Regions from separate parts of the Micromonospora sp. NBC_00860 genome, predicted to be linked through region 1. Evidence: riboswitches for the same ligand, from Rfam matches in the RefSeq annotation. Region 1 holds a riboswitch; each other region holds the start of a gene.
The links. A riboswitch is a leader RNA that binds a small molecule or an ion and turns the genes downstream of it on or off. The one in region 1 is predicted to bind cyclic di-AMP.
Positions count from the first base shown of each region.

Region 2: linked by a shared signal. The riboswitch ahead of OH804_RS17760 (C39 family peptidase) and the one ahead of OH804_RS27730 (C40 family peptidase) in region 1 are both predicted to bind cyclic di-AMP.
Region 3: linked by a shared signal. The riboswitch ahead of OH804_RS25440 (hypothetical protein) and the one ahead of OH804_RS27730 (C40 family peptidase) in region 1 are both predicted to bind cyclic di-AMP.

Region 1 is NZ_CP108825.1:6,009,882-6,014,234, reverse strand. Features, by position in the region: gene OH804_RS27735 (N-acetylmuramoyl-L-alanine amidase) at 1-1,736, opposite strand, end outside; cyclic di-AMP (ydaO/yuaA leader) riboswitch at 1,972-2,107, shown strand; gene OH804_RS27730 (C40 family peptidase) at 2,121-3,161, shown strand; gene dcd (dCTP deaminase) at 3,236-3,913, opposite strand; gene OH804_RS27720 (pyridoxamine 5'-phosphate oxidase family protein) at 3,914-4,353, shown strand, end outside.
Region 2 is NZ_CP108825.1:3,879,416-3,883,768, reverse strand. Features, by position in the region: gene OH804_RS17775 (acyltransferase family protein) at 1-470, shown strand, start outside; gene OH804_RS17770 (hypothetical protein) at 563-979, shown strand; gene OH804_RS17765 (hypothetical protein) at 1,112-1,882, shown strand; cyclic di-AMP (ydaO/yuaA leader) riboswitch at 2,167-2,308, shown strand; gene OH804_RS17760 (C39 family peptidase) at 2,541-3,389, shown strand; gene OH804_RS17755 (alpha/beta hydrolase) at 3,521-4,267, shown strand; gene OH804_RS17750 (CDP-glycerol glycerophosphotransferase family protein) at 4,272-4,353, opposite strand, start outside.
Region 3 is NZ_CP108825.1:5,533,960-5,538,312, reverse strand. Features, by position in the region: gene OH804_RS25445 (carbonic anhydrase) at 1-314, shown strand, start outside; gene OH804_RS25440 (hypothetical protein) at 371-1,390, opposite strand; cyclic di-AMP (ydaO/yuaA leader) riboswitch at 1,395-1,525, opposite strand; gene OH804_RS25435 (YibE/F family protein) at 1,692-3,062, opposite strand; gene OH804_RS25430 (metal-sensitive transcriptional regulator) at 3,359-3,655, opposite strand; gene OH804_RS25425 (heavy-metal-associated domain-containing protein) at 3,752-3,961, shown strand; gene OH804_RS25420 (hypothetical protein) at 3,975-4,353, shown strand, end outside.

The DNA.
Region 1 (4,353 bases):
TCCGGGTACGCCGCCTGTTCCGGGTAGGCGCGTCCGTAGACCGGAATGGTGGTTCGGCCGGGCTTCGGCGTGGCCACCACGCCGACGGTCCAGCTGGCGGTCGGTGCGGACGCCGGGTTGTGGAACCAGGCCCGCTGCCCGAGGTACCAGATCGCCGTCCAGTCGCCCTGCCGCCCGGCCAACGCGTACGTCTGCCCGGCGGATGCCCGGGCCCCGTGGTCGGACACGGACATCGTGTTCGGTGTGCCGTCCGGGCGGAGCGCGATGTCGTTGACCAGCGGCGCGTCCAGGGACGGTGCGCTGCGCAACACCACCGCCGAGGAGCCGCGCGGTGCGCAGGGGACGCCCGCGGTGACGCATCCGACGAACGCCGGCTGGTTGGTGGCGTAGTCCGGGTCGATCCGGACCAGCCCGGTGGCCGGGGTGCCGGTGTCCAGTCGAGGCGCGTGCAGCAGGTCGAAGTAGTGCGTCCAGTCCCAGTACGGGCCCGGATCCCAGTGCATTCCCCGCACTGTCGAGGCGATGGTGCCGGGCACGTTGTCGTGGCCGATGATGTGCTGGCGGTCCAGTGGGATGCCCAGCCGCAGCGCCAGGTGCCGGACCAGCTTCGCCGAGGTCCGGTACATCGCCTCGGTGTACCAGGTGCCCTGCGCCGCGAAGCCCTCGTGTTCCAGCCCGATCGACTTCGCGTTGACGTACCAGTTGCCGGCGTGCCAGCCGACGTCCTTGGTCTTCACGTGCTGGGCGATGTGCCCGTCGACCGAGCGCAGCGAATAGTGCCAGCTCACGTAGGTCGGATCCTGGACGAGTTGCAGGGTCGTCGCCCAACTCGCCTCGGTGTCGTGGATGACGATGTACTCGATCTTCTGCCGCGCGGGCCGGTCGGAGAGGTCGTGGTTGCCGTAGTCCCCGTCACCGAACGCCTCGTAGGGTGCCGGGATCCACTCGCAGGAGATGGTGTGCGGGCACTCCACCCCGTCCGGGCGGGCCAGCCGGCGCAGGCCCAGCCGGTCCAACCAGGAACGTTCGGGCCGTACCGCGCGGGCCGGCAGGCTGACCCGCTGGCCGTCGTCGGTCACCCGGGACTGGCCCGCGCCGATGGTGGTGAAGACCTCGTCGGCGAAGGCCGCCGCGGCGTCGGCGCTGTCCGCGCCCGAGTAGCGGGCCACCGCGCCGTACCAGGCCGCCGGGTCGGTGCCGGCGCCGACCGGCGCGCCCAGATCCCTCTGGTACGCGCCCAGCAGCGCGGCCCCGCCACGGATGTTGAGGCCCACGTCGGTGCGCAGTGCCTCGGGGGCGGCGCCGGTCAGCGCGGCGGCGGCGTCCACGGTCTGCAACGCGGCGGTGGACGGGGCGGGCGCCTCGACCGGCCGGGGCACGGGCACCCGGGCGGGTCGGGAGTCGTCACCGCGTGGGTCCTCGGCACCGGCGTCGTGGTGACCGCGCCCGGGTAGGGCGGCCACGTGCCGGGCGTCGGTCAGGTGCATCGGGCCGTAGCCGCCACTGGTGCTCGGTGTGCCGGCGTTGGTGTCCCAGCGCGACTCCAGGTAGGAGACGCCGAGCAGCACGACGGCCGGCACGCCGTACTCGCTGGCTGCGGCGGCGTACTGCTGCTGGCGGTCGGTGGTGGGCGCGGCGGCGGCCGGGCCGACGGAGAGTGGCACAGTGGTCGCGGCGGCGACCACGGTGGCGGCGAGCAGTGCACGCCAGCCGGTCGACAGGGTTGGATGGTGCATCGAACCCCCTAGATTCTCGCGGAGTGAGGTCAGGTCACCATCGCGCCGTCCGGGAGGTTGCGTCAATACCTTTCCATCTATCGAAGCCTGCGGAAAGAATTCTTCACACACGGTCGGTGACCTCGTCCAATCGGTACGGAGTGTCACGGCCGCACGGGTTGCGGATCGGTAACAGGCGTCTCTACTCTGGTCATTTGTCGGCCCGACAGCAGCTCCGCCCAGCCCGGGCGGTAACGGACCGACACCGCCGAGTCGTTTCCGAGCGAACCGGGGACCCAGGTCCCTCGGGGTGAATCCGCAACCACTGCGGTAGGGCGCCGACTTCCCGCCCGAACCCGTCAGCTAACCCGGTAGGCGGTCAGGAAGAAGGAGTACGGAACCCCGGTGGCACTCCATGCCCCGCGGCCGTCGTCCGAGCGGTCGGCATCAGCCGGCCCGCCGTCGATCGTGCCGCGCCCACGCTGGTCCCGCTTCACCACCGCACTCGCCGCGCTGGCCGGCGTCGCCGTCGTTCTGACCGGCAGTGCCACGGCGGCCCACGCTGACCCGTCCGTCGCCGAGATCGAGCGCCAGATCGACGCCGACTGGAACAAGCTCGAACCGATCATCGAACGGCACAACGCCACCCGCACCGACCTCGCCGCGAAGCGCAAGCAGGCCGACGCGCTGGCCGCCCGGATCACCCCGCTGGAGCGCCAGGTCGACGCCGCGATGGACAAGGTCAGCGCGCTGGCCGTACGCGCCTACAAGGGCGAGAACGTCTCGACAGTCAACGCGGTGCTGGGCAGCCGGTCGCCGAGCGAGGTGGTCGGCCAGCTCGAAATGCTCGACCGCTTCGCGCACAACCAGCAGAAGGACGTACGCCAGGTGGCCGACCTGCGCGACCAGCTGGCCGCGCAGAAGGCGCCGCTGGACGAGATGGTGGCCCAGCTGACCCGCACCGAGGCCCAGCTGGCGGCGAAGAAGAAGCAGATCAACGAAGAGATCGACCGCCTGCAGAAGCTACGCCTCAAGGTGTACGGCAACGGCGGCGGCGGTCCTTTGCGCCCGGCGCCCTGCCCGGGTAGCTACCCCGGCGGCGCCGCGGGCACCGCTGTCAAGTTCGCCTGCGCGCAGATCGGCAAGCCCTACGTCTGGGGTGCCGAGGGTCCGAACTCGTACGACTGCTCCGGGCTGATGCTGGCCGCCTGGGCGAAGGCCGGCGTGTCGCTGCCGCACAACGCCGCCGCGCAGAGCCGCGTGACCAAGAACGTCAGCAGGGGCGACCTGCGTCCCGGCGACCTGGTCTTCTACTACAGCGACATCCACCACGTCGGCATGTACGTCGGCGGCGGCTGGGTGGTGCACGCCTCCCAGGCCGGTCAACCGGTGAAGATGAAGAAGGTCGACGACGGCCCGATCCACAGCTACGGCCGCCCAGGCTGACCCCAGGGTGACCAGAGGGCCCGTCGCGATCCGTCGCGGCGGGCCCTCGTCGTCCTGGTTCTAGCAGCGGAGCCTCAGCGGGTTGGCCAGGTGCGCCAGTGCTGCCAGGCGCGGCTGGGCGTCGGCCCCCGCTGGCCCTGGTAGCGCGAGCCGTAGACCACCGAGCCGTACGGGTGCTCGGCCGGCGAGGAGAGCCGGAAGATGCAGAGCTGCCCGATCTTCATGCCCGGCCAGAGGGTGATCGGCAGGTTCGCCACGTTCGAGAGTTCCAGCGTCACGTGACCGGAGAAGCCCGGGTCGATGAAACCGGCTGTGGAGTGCGTGAGCAGCCCGAGCCGGCCCAGGGAGCTCTTGCCCTCCAGTCGGCCGGCGAGCTGGTCACCCAGCGAGATGACCTCCAGCGTCGAGGCGAGCACGAACTCCCCCGGGTGCAGCACGAACGGCTCGCCATCGGGGACCTCGACCACCGACGTCAGGTCGTCCTGCTGCATGGCGGGATCGATGTGGGTGTAGAGGTGGTTGTTGAAGACCCGGAACAGCCGGTCGAGTCGGACGTCGATGCTGGACGGTTGCACCAGGGTGGGCTCGAACGGCTCCAGGCCCAGCGTGCCGGCCTTGATCTCGGAGACCAGGTCGCGGTCGGAGAGCAGCATCGGACCACCATAGCCGCGCTGGCGGAAGTGGCCGGATTCGGTGCCGGTGACCAGCGAGTCGAGGTCGCTGCTCGTACATTTGTTCGATAGAATGCCCACATGGCTTCCTGGTCCGAATTCGCCGCCGACGAGCCCCGACTCGCCGACGGGATCCGCGTTCTCCTCCAGCAATACGGGCCGGGCTTCGGCTATCTGGCCACGGTCCGTGCCGACGGCGGGCCCCGCGTCCATCCGGTCTCCCCGGTCATCACCGCCGAGGGGCTGTTCTGCTTCATCATCGACTCGCCCAAGCGCCGCGACCTCGAACGTGACGGCCGTTACGCGCTGCACTCGTTCCCCGCGGAGGAGAGCGACGACGAGGCGTACGTGGCGGGGCGCGCCCGTCCGGTGACCGATCCGGTCCGGGTGGCGCTCCTGGCGCAGAGCGCCCGGGCCGAGCCGCAGGTCGACTGGCGGCTCTTCGAGTTCACCGTCGACGTGGCGATGCTCACCCGCCGTGAGCAACAGGTCGCGGGCATTCCGGGCCTCCCGCCGGGCCG
Region 2 (4,353 bases), 2.1 Mb from region 1:
CCGAGCTGTGGACCACGCTGCTCGCTGTCGCGTACCTGTTGGTGATCACCGCCGCCGCGGACGCGGACGTGCGGGGTCGGCGCTCGCCGTGGCGGTCCCGGCCGCTGGTCTGGCTCGGTGAGGTCTCGTTCGCCTTCTACCTGGTGCACGTGCTGGTGATGACGAGCGTGCTGCGCTGGAGCGGAACCTGGGGGATCGGCTTCGAGGGTTGGCGTGGCCCGGCCGTGGTGCTCGGCTTCCTGGTGGCGAACCTGATCCTCGCCGGCCTGCTGCACCGCTTCGTCGAGACCCCGATGATGCGCCGGCTCGCGCCCCGCCGCGCGGCCCGTCCGGCGCCCGTCCCCCGACAGCGCACCGCCGGCGGCGACGACGCCCGAGACCCCGTGAGCAGCGCCCGCGGCGAGGCCGGCGGGGCTGCCGACGAGGTCGGTCAGGCCGGCGGTCGATCAACGTACGTCGACCTGCGCTGACAGCGTCCACCCTGGTCAGCGGGGTCGGCGCGGCGTGATCCGACACGCCCGTGGCCAGTGCGCCCGGGTCGGCACGACGGTAGCCTGGTGCCGTGCTTCCGGTCGCGTTCACCTGTCCGCTGTGGTGGGTGGCGCGCTGGGCGACGCGGGTGCTGACCAGCCTCGCCGTCGTCGCGGCCCTGGCGCTCGGCGCAGGCCCGGCCACGGCCGCCGGATCAACGCCCAGCCCGGTGCCGACGTCGAATGCGGTGCTGGCCTCCGTCGCCGCCGGGCCGCTGGCGGCCTCCTGCCGGCAGGTCGGGGCGCACGGTGCGGCGCGCCAGGCGATACCGCCGGAGGCCGCCGAGGAGTCGGTCCCGACATCGTCGGTCGACACGCCGGTGGCGCTCCCCGGCGACCAGGGCACCATCGCGGCCCGCGTGCTGCCGGTCCGCGCGGCCGGGTCCGACCGGCTGCCCCTCGTCGACGCTGCGAGCGGTCGGGCTTCCCGGGCCCCACCCGGGCGCTGAGCCACCGGGACGACCGTCCCGTCACCGCGCCCCGTCGACCCACCGCTCCCTGACCCGCCGACCCGTGGCCCACACTGGCCCGCTGGTCGATGCGGCTCCCCATCGCACTGCTCTCTCCCCGAGGTGCCGACCATGGAGACCGTCGTCTTCTACCAGTTCGTGACCGAGGTGCCGCAGGCCGCCGCCATCTGGTCGACGCTGTTCCTGCTGACCCTGGGCCTCCTCACCGTCCTGGCCGCCCGCCCCGAACGGGAGCGGCCCGCTGACGATCCGCCCCCGGCCGGGCCGACCGTCCGGGAGATGGCCGCCGCCGAGGCCGTCGACGTGCGCCGGTACGCCGAGGAGGTGGCCGTCGCCGCGGCGGGCGCGGCCACCACCGCCCGGCGCCGACGCGCCGCCTGGCTGACCGCTCAGGAGCAATTGGAGCGGGCCTGGACCGGGTACGACGAGGCGGACACCGCAGCGCGTCGCTTCGCCGGGGCCGGGGTGTTGCCCACCCCGCAGACCCCGCACACCCCCGCCGAGTACGCCGCCCGGGAACGCTATCTGCACCGCGCGGCGATGGCGGCGTACTGGCGGGGCGACCTGACCATGGCCCAGCTCAGCGACGTGTTCGGGCACCGGCGTGGCTGGGATCCCCGGCGACACCCTGTCGAGCAGGAGGTGCTGATCAGCCGGGTGGTCCGGGACGCGCGGCTGGCCGACTACCAGGTGGCCGCCGGCCGTGAGCGGGCCGCCTGGCGCGACGCGGAGTTGGCCGCCGAGTCGGCCCGTACCCTCGCCGAGGAGGCGTACGCGGCGGCGGCCCGGCTGCGTCCGACCCCGGTGCCCGCTCGCCGGTCGGTGGCCGATGCGATACGACCCGCCGTCGTGGCACGGTGGCGCCCGGCCCGGGTGAGTTGAGCCCGATCCGTGATGTGAGGCCGGTCACCCAATAGCGGAATCGGACGGTCGGCGCGATCGGCGGCATTGTTCCCGCGATTATGGTCGCCTTCTTCGCGGCCTGTCCGGTTGTCGACCGCAGGCGTCACCGTAACCGGTTGTCCCATCGAGTCACATCATCGGCAATACGCGCAGAAATTGTCGCGCCAATTGAGGTTTACGCAGGTGAACCTGGCTTGGCAGGGCGTGAAGCGGCCAGTAGTGTCGTCCCGTCCGGTGCGGTAACCGATCGCAAGACGCGACGCCGCACCGACCCGCTTAATCGTGATCAACGAACCGGGGACCCACCAGTAAGTCCGGGGTGAATCCGCGAGCCACGGCCCGCGGTAGGGCGATCTTCCCGCCCGAATCCGTCAGCTAACCCGGTAGGCGGTGTCGGAAGGAGTCCCATCCTCGTGCAGCACCTTTCCACCCCTCGGTTGTTCCCTCGCCTCCACGGCGCGGCGGTGCACCCGCTCACTCGTCCAGTGACGGTGAGCTGACCCCCGGGTCATCGCCTTTCCCGCCCGGCCGCGCCGGGCGTTCCCCTGAGCGGTTCACCATCCGCGGACCACGATCCGCGCGCTGGCGCCTGCCCGGATACCGGTCCGGCCCCGGTGTGCCGCTCTCCCCCCGATCCGTGGAGGAACCCGTGAAGCACACAGTGAAGCGTCAGCTCCGTCGCCTCGTCACCGAGCGCCCGTACCAGATCGTCGCCGCCTCCGCCGCGGCCCTCGCCATCGCCACCACCACCGGCGCCCTGCTCACCACGGCCGACGACGCCCCGGCCGGCCAGCGCACCGCGACCACTGTCGCCGAGATGCGCAGCGACGTCGCCGCCTCCCGTGGCGAGGCCCGGGACGCGTCCCCCTCGGCCGGAACCGCGCCGACCACTGCCGCCCCGGCCACCAGCACCGCGTCACCCGCCGCAAAGGCCAGCAGCAACCCGGACCTGACCCGGAAGCCGGAGCGGCCGAAGCCGCCCGCGACCAAGGTGCTGGACTACGACTACGAGGCGCAGAACACCTACTACAACTGCGGCCCGGCGGCCACCCGCAACGCGCTCAGCGCCGCCGGCATCGACCGCACCCAGGAGGAGCTCGGCGCCGAGCTGGGCACCACCGAGATGGGCACCAACTCGGCCGAGGACACCACCCGGGTGCTGAACGCCGAGGTGAAGGGCTCCCCGTACCGGACCCGGATGTTCCCCGGCTCGCCCAGCCCGGCACAGATGGACCGGCTCCAGGCCGACGTGGTGAAGGCCATCACCGACGGCCGTGGCGTGGTGGCCAACGTCGTCGGGGACGCCACCGACACCGACGGTGGCTGGCACTCCTACGGCGGCGGGCACTACATCGCCGTCGTGGGCTACAAGGACAACGGTCGCACCGTGCGGATCGCCGACTCGGCGAACCCGGCCGACCCGTCGTACTGGATCACCACGATCGACCTGGCCAACTGGATCACCAGCCGGGGCTACTCCGCCTGACCCGGGCACGCTGACCGCCGCGGGCGCCGTCTCCCACAAGGAGCCGGCGCCCGCGGCCTTTGTCCGCGCGGGCCCGGGTAACGCCATCGACGGCTCTCGTACCGGGCCGTGAACCGTGGGAGACTGCGGCCGTGGTGGAGAAATCGGGTGGTCACGCCGGCCGTAGGCCGGTCCTGCTGCTGCTGCACGGCATGGGGGCGACCGGGGACGTGTGGTTGCCCTGGGCGCCGTACCTCGAGCAGCACTGGCCCGGGCGGTGGCTTGCACCGGACCTCGCCGGACACGGCTGGGCGCCGCCGCTGCCGTCGTACTCCTTCGCGGGCTTCGCCCAACAGATCGCGCAGGCCCTCGCCCCCGACGACCGGCTGGTCGTGCTCGGGCACTCGCTGGGTGGCGTGGTCGGCCTGGCGCTGGCCGCCCGCGACGCCGGAACGCCGGTGGACGCGGTGGTCGGGCTGGGCATCAAGGCGCTCTGGTCACCCGCCGAGCTGACCCGCGCCGCCGAGGTCGCCGCCCGACCGGTGAGCTGGTTCGCCAGCCGCACCGAGGCGGCTCGCCGCTACCTGCGCGTCGCCGGGCTGGCCGGCCTGGTCTCGCCGGACCACCCGGTGGTGGACGCCGGGCTGCGCCAGGTCGACGGCCGGTGGCGCCTCGCCATGGACCCGACCGCCTTCGCCGTCGGCGAGCCCGACCTGGCCGCGCTGCTGGCGGCGACCGACGTACCGGTGGTGCTGGCGCGCGGGGAGAACGACCCGATGGTCACCGACGAACAACTCAAGGAGTACGGCGTACCGGTCGCCACGCTGCCCGGCCTCGGGCACAACGCGCACGTGGAGGACCCGGCGGCGGTGCTGGCGCTGCTCGACCCCTACCGCTGAGCGGCTACGCCGGTGCGGAGGCGGTCAGTGTCTCGGCGGGCGTCAGCTCCCGGCGGGCGGCGGTCAGGAACGCCTCGGCGTACGAC
Region 3 (4,353 bases), 480 kb from region 1:
CGGGTACCGCACCCAGTGGCCATCTGCGCGCGGTGGTCGACGCCGTGCTGCCCAGCCTGCGCCGGGCCCAGGCCGAGGGCGTGGACGACATCGACGGCATCGTCGACATCCACATCGCCCAGACCGTCGAGACGTTGCTCGGGCAGTCCCCGGTGCTGGCCGACGAGGTGGCGCGGGGGCGATGCGCGGTGGTGGGGGTGTCCTACCGGCTGGCCGCCGGAGCGGTGCGCCCGGTGGCCGCCATGCCGGCCGGCTTCGCGACGCTGGACAGCCCGGCCGGGTCGACCGACGCGACCGCGCCCGCCACCGTCTGACGCGTCGAGGGCCGCTCCGCGTCACGCGGAACGGCCCTCGACGGGGATCGTGCGGGTCAGAGCAACGACATGTGGACGTGGTCGGTGTGGTTCGACGGCCCGCTGTACGAACTCCAGCCGGTGGCCGGGAACCAGATCTGCCGGTTCCAGATCACGTAGTAGATGCCGAGCCGGTCGGCGTTACGGATGAGGAACGCGGCGACGTTGTTGCCGTACGTCCGGGTGTCGTTGTTGTGCCACGGGGAGAACCCGCTCTTCTGTAGCGACCAGTCGCAGGCGCGGCCCTTCGGGTGCTCCCACGGCCCGCCGGGGCGGTAGCAGCCGACGAACCGGTTGAAGCCGGCCGCCTTGACCTCCTTGTACGCGTGCAGCGTGCGCGGCGTGACGCAGCCGGACGTGGTGGGGTCGTTCTCGCTGCACGACTGGGGCTTCCAGTCACCGTCGGCCGTGCGACCCGGGCCGATCTTCGCGACCTTGGAGGTGGCATCCACCAGGCCGCCGGTGAAACCCTTGCCGCCGACGAGGGAGAGCGCCTTGTCGGCCTCGCTCTTGCGCTTCGCCATCAGGGCGGTCTGCTTCTGCTGCTCGCGGACCTCGGTGTCGAGGGCCAGTTTGGCCTGCTCGGCGCGGGCCTTCACCTCGTTGACCTCGGAGAGCTTCTTCTCGTTGACCATGTTGATCTCGTCGAGCATCCCGGCGCGCTGGACGAACGAGTCGGGAGCGTCGCTCTCCAGCAGCATGGCGACCGCGCCGATCCGGCCGGTCCGGTACGCCTGGGCGGCGATCTGCCCGACCTGCGGGGCCAACGCGTCGAGGTCGGCCTTGGCCCGGTTGACCTCTGCCGCCAGCTCGCTCTGCCGCTTCTTGGACTTGTCCAGCTTGGACTTGGCGGCGGAGTAGTCGCGGTTGGCCTGCTCGATGACGTCGTTGAGCAGCTTGGGCTCGCCGTCCTCCTCGTGCCCGGACGGTGTGGGGTTCGTCGGGGCGGCGTGTGCCGGGAGCGGCCCGGCGAGCACTGTCAGTGCGGCGATCACGGCCACCACGGGTGTCAACCAGCGGCGTAGGGGTGCCGTCACAATGTTCCCTTCCGTCGACCGCCGACCGGGTTAGCTGACGGGTTCGGGGCGGAAGCGGCCCCTACCGCTGACGCGGATTCACCCCAGATACCTGGGTCCCCGGCTCGCCGGCTGGCGATTGGGCGGTGGCACCGCAGGCGCCGCTTCGCGCCTTCATCGGTAACCGGCAGCGAGGTTACCCGAGAGTCGACCGGGTGAGCTACGCCTGGATGCCGACCAAAAGCGTCATTTCGCCATAGCGTTGAGTGACCAGTGACGTGGTTCTCAGGGTGGATGCCCGATCTGGTCACGCTGAGGAGTGTCACCATGCCGTATCCGTGCTCCTGTTCGACTCCGGCCACCGGTCGGTGGCCTCAGATGGGGGTGTGGTCCGCGTCCGGTCCGGCTCGTCGGAGCCGGTCGTCCGCGGTGAGCTGAGTGCGGCAAGTGCCTCCGTGCGGTCCGGCTGGGGCCGGGGCGAGGGAGCGTCGGTGGACGGTGGGGCATCGCTGCGTCCGGCGGCGGTCACCACGGCGGCCAGCCCGGTGGTCAGCGGTACGGCGGCGATCAGACCGAGGGTGGCGACCGCGCTGCGGACGATCTCCTGCGCGAGGAACTCACTGGTGAGGATCTGCCCGATCGGCCGTGCGTCGGCGGTGAGCAGGAGCAGCAGGGGTAGCGACGCGCCCGCGTACGCCAGCACGATGGTGTTGACAGTGGAGGCGATGTGCGCGCGGCCGACCCGGGTGGCCGCCCGGTACAGCTGCAACCGGGTCAGCCCGGGGTTGGCGTTCGCCAGCTCGGTGACGGTGGCCGCCTGGGTGACAGTGACGTCGTCGAGCACCCCGAGCGACCCGATGATGATCCCCGCGAGCAGCAGGCCGTGCAGGTCCACGTCGCCCTGGAACATCGACAGGGTGGTGGCGTCTTCACTGCCGAAACCGGTGAGGTGGGTCGCTGCCGTGGCGATGGTGGCGAGCACGCCGGTCAGCACCAGACTGCCCAGGGTGCCGAGCACCGCGACCGACGTCTGTGCGGTGACGCCGTGCGTCAGATAGAGCACCACGAACATGATCAGGGCCGCGCCCACCACCGCCACCAGCAGTGGTGACCGGCCGGCGCCGATGCCCGGCAGCACGAAGGTGAGCAGGATGGCGAAGCTGGCGGCCAGCCCGGCGAGCGCGGCCAGGCCTCGCCATCGACCGAACGCGACGATCGCGGCCGCGAAGACCACCGCCAGCCACACCATCGGGGTGCCGCGTTGGTGCTCGGCGATGTTCCAGTTGCTGGTGGTCGGGTCGGTGGGGTCGGCCAGCTCGACCAGGATGACCTCGTCGCCGACCTCGACCCGGGGTGCGCCGGGCCCGTCGGGCACCGGTGTCCGTACCTGTTTGCCGGCGGTCGGCCCGTCGTCCACCCGGACGTCGACGGTGCCGCACCGTCCGTCGCCGACCCTCGGTGTGCCCTCGGGAACCGACGGGGTCGGCGGGCACGGCTCGCTCACCACCCGGGTGACAGTGCCGGGGTAGCGCGGCACGTCCGCACCACCATCGGTCTGCGGTGACCCGCCGCGCGGCCAGAGCAGCGCCGCGGCGAGCACTGTGGCGACGAAGAGGGGGACCACCGTCATGACGAGGATCCGTCGCACCCGTGGTGGGGCGGACGGCGCACTGTGAGTGTGGTCGGCGGCCAAGGTGAGACTCCCAACGATCCGGTGCGGGATACGGGTCAGCGGTCCGGACGGTTCACCGTTGCTGTGGAAACGCGGCGGACGGCGGGACGGATCGCTGCCTGATGACCACTTGATCACGGAGGGTCAGTGCTCGGCCCGGTCGACCGGGGACGACGCCACGTCGTGGCGGCGAGGGTGCCCGGCTGTACGGCGGCATGCGGAGGGCCATCGTGGGAGATGCTAGCCAGCCAACCTGGGCGTCGCAGGTCGTGGCGGAGTGTCGGGTGCCCGAACCGCCCGCGTGGCGGCCCCGGCGGTCAGCCGCGCTTCATGAGCCGACCGACCGCCGCCATCATCTCGGTGGCCATCTCGTCGGCTCGACCCTCGGCGGCGCCCTCGTGCATGCAGTGCCGGGCGTGCCCGTCGAGCAGCCCCAGGGCCACCTTGTCGAGGGCGGCCTGGATCGCGGAGATCTGGGTGAGCACGTCGATGCAGTAGCGGTCGTCGTCGACCATCTTCTCGATGCCCCGGACCTGCCCCTCGACGCGGCGGAGCCGCGCGAGCAGCTGGTCCTTGCTGGCGGTGTATCCGCGGATCGGGGTGGGTGCGGTCATGCCGACCAGGATAGCCTACCCCCAGGGGGTATGGTACGGTCGTGTCCCGATGAGATACCCCCACCGGGTACCGGTACCGCAAGAGGAGACGATCCAATGGTCAACACGACGTACCAGGTGCAGGGCATGACCTGCGGGCACTGCGTCAGCGCGGTGAGCGCCGAGGTCAGCGCCATCGCGGGTGTGCGGGACGTCCAGGTCGACCTCGCGGCCGGCCGGGTCACGGTGAGCAGCGACGAGCCGCTGGACACCGCTGTCGTCCGGGCCGCCGTCGACGAGGCCGGCTACGACCTCGTCGACGCGTGATCGGAGGGCCGGCATGCGCACCGTGACGAGACTGGCCGGGTTCGCCGTCGGCCTGGCGGCGGTCTTCGGCGCGACCTACGGGATCGGCCGGGTCGTCGACCCCGCCCCGGCCGCCGAGAGCCGGCACGACGGCGACGCCGCCCATGCGACGGGCGAGCACGACGAGACAGCCGCCCGGCTTCCTGGCGGCCTGCTCGTCTCCGACCAGGGCTACACCCTCGAACCGCTCGACGCCCCGGCCGGCGAGTTCGCCTTCCGGATCGCCGGCCCGGACGGCCGCCCGGTCACCCGGTACGAGGTGGCGCACGACAAGCAGATGCACCTGATCGTCGCCCGACGGGACCTCTCCGGCTTCCGCCACGTGCACCCCGAGTTGACAGCGGACGGCACCT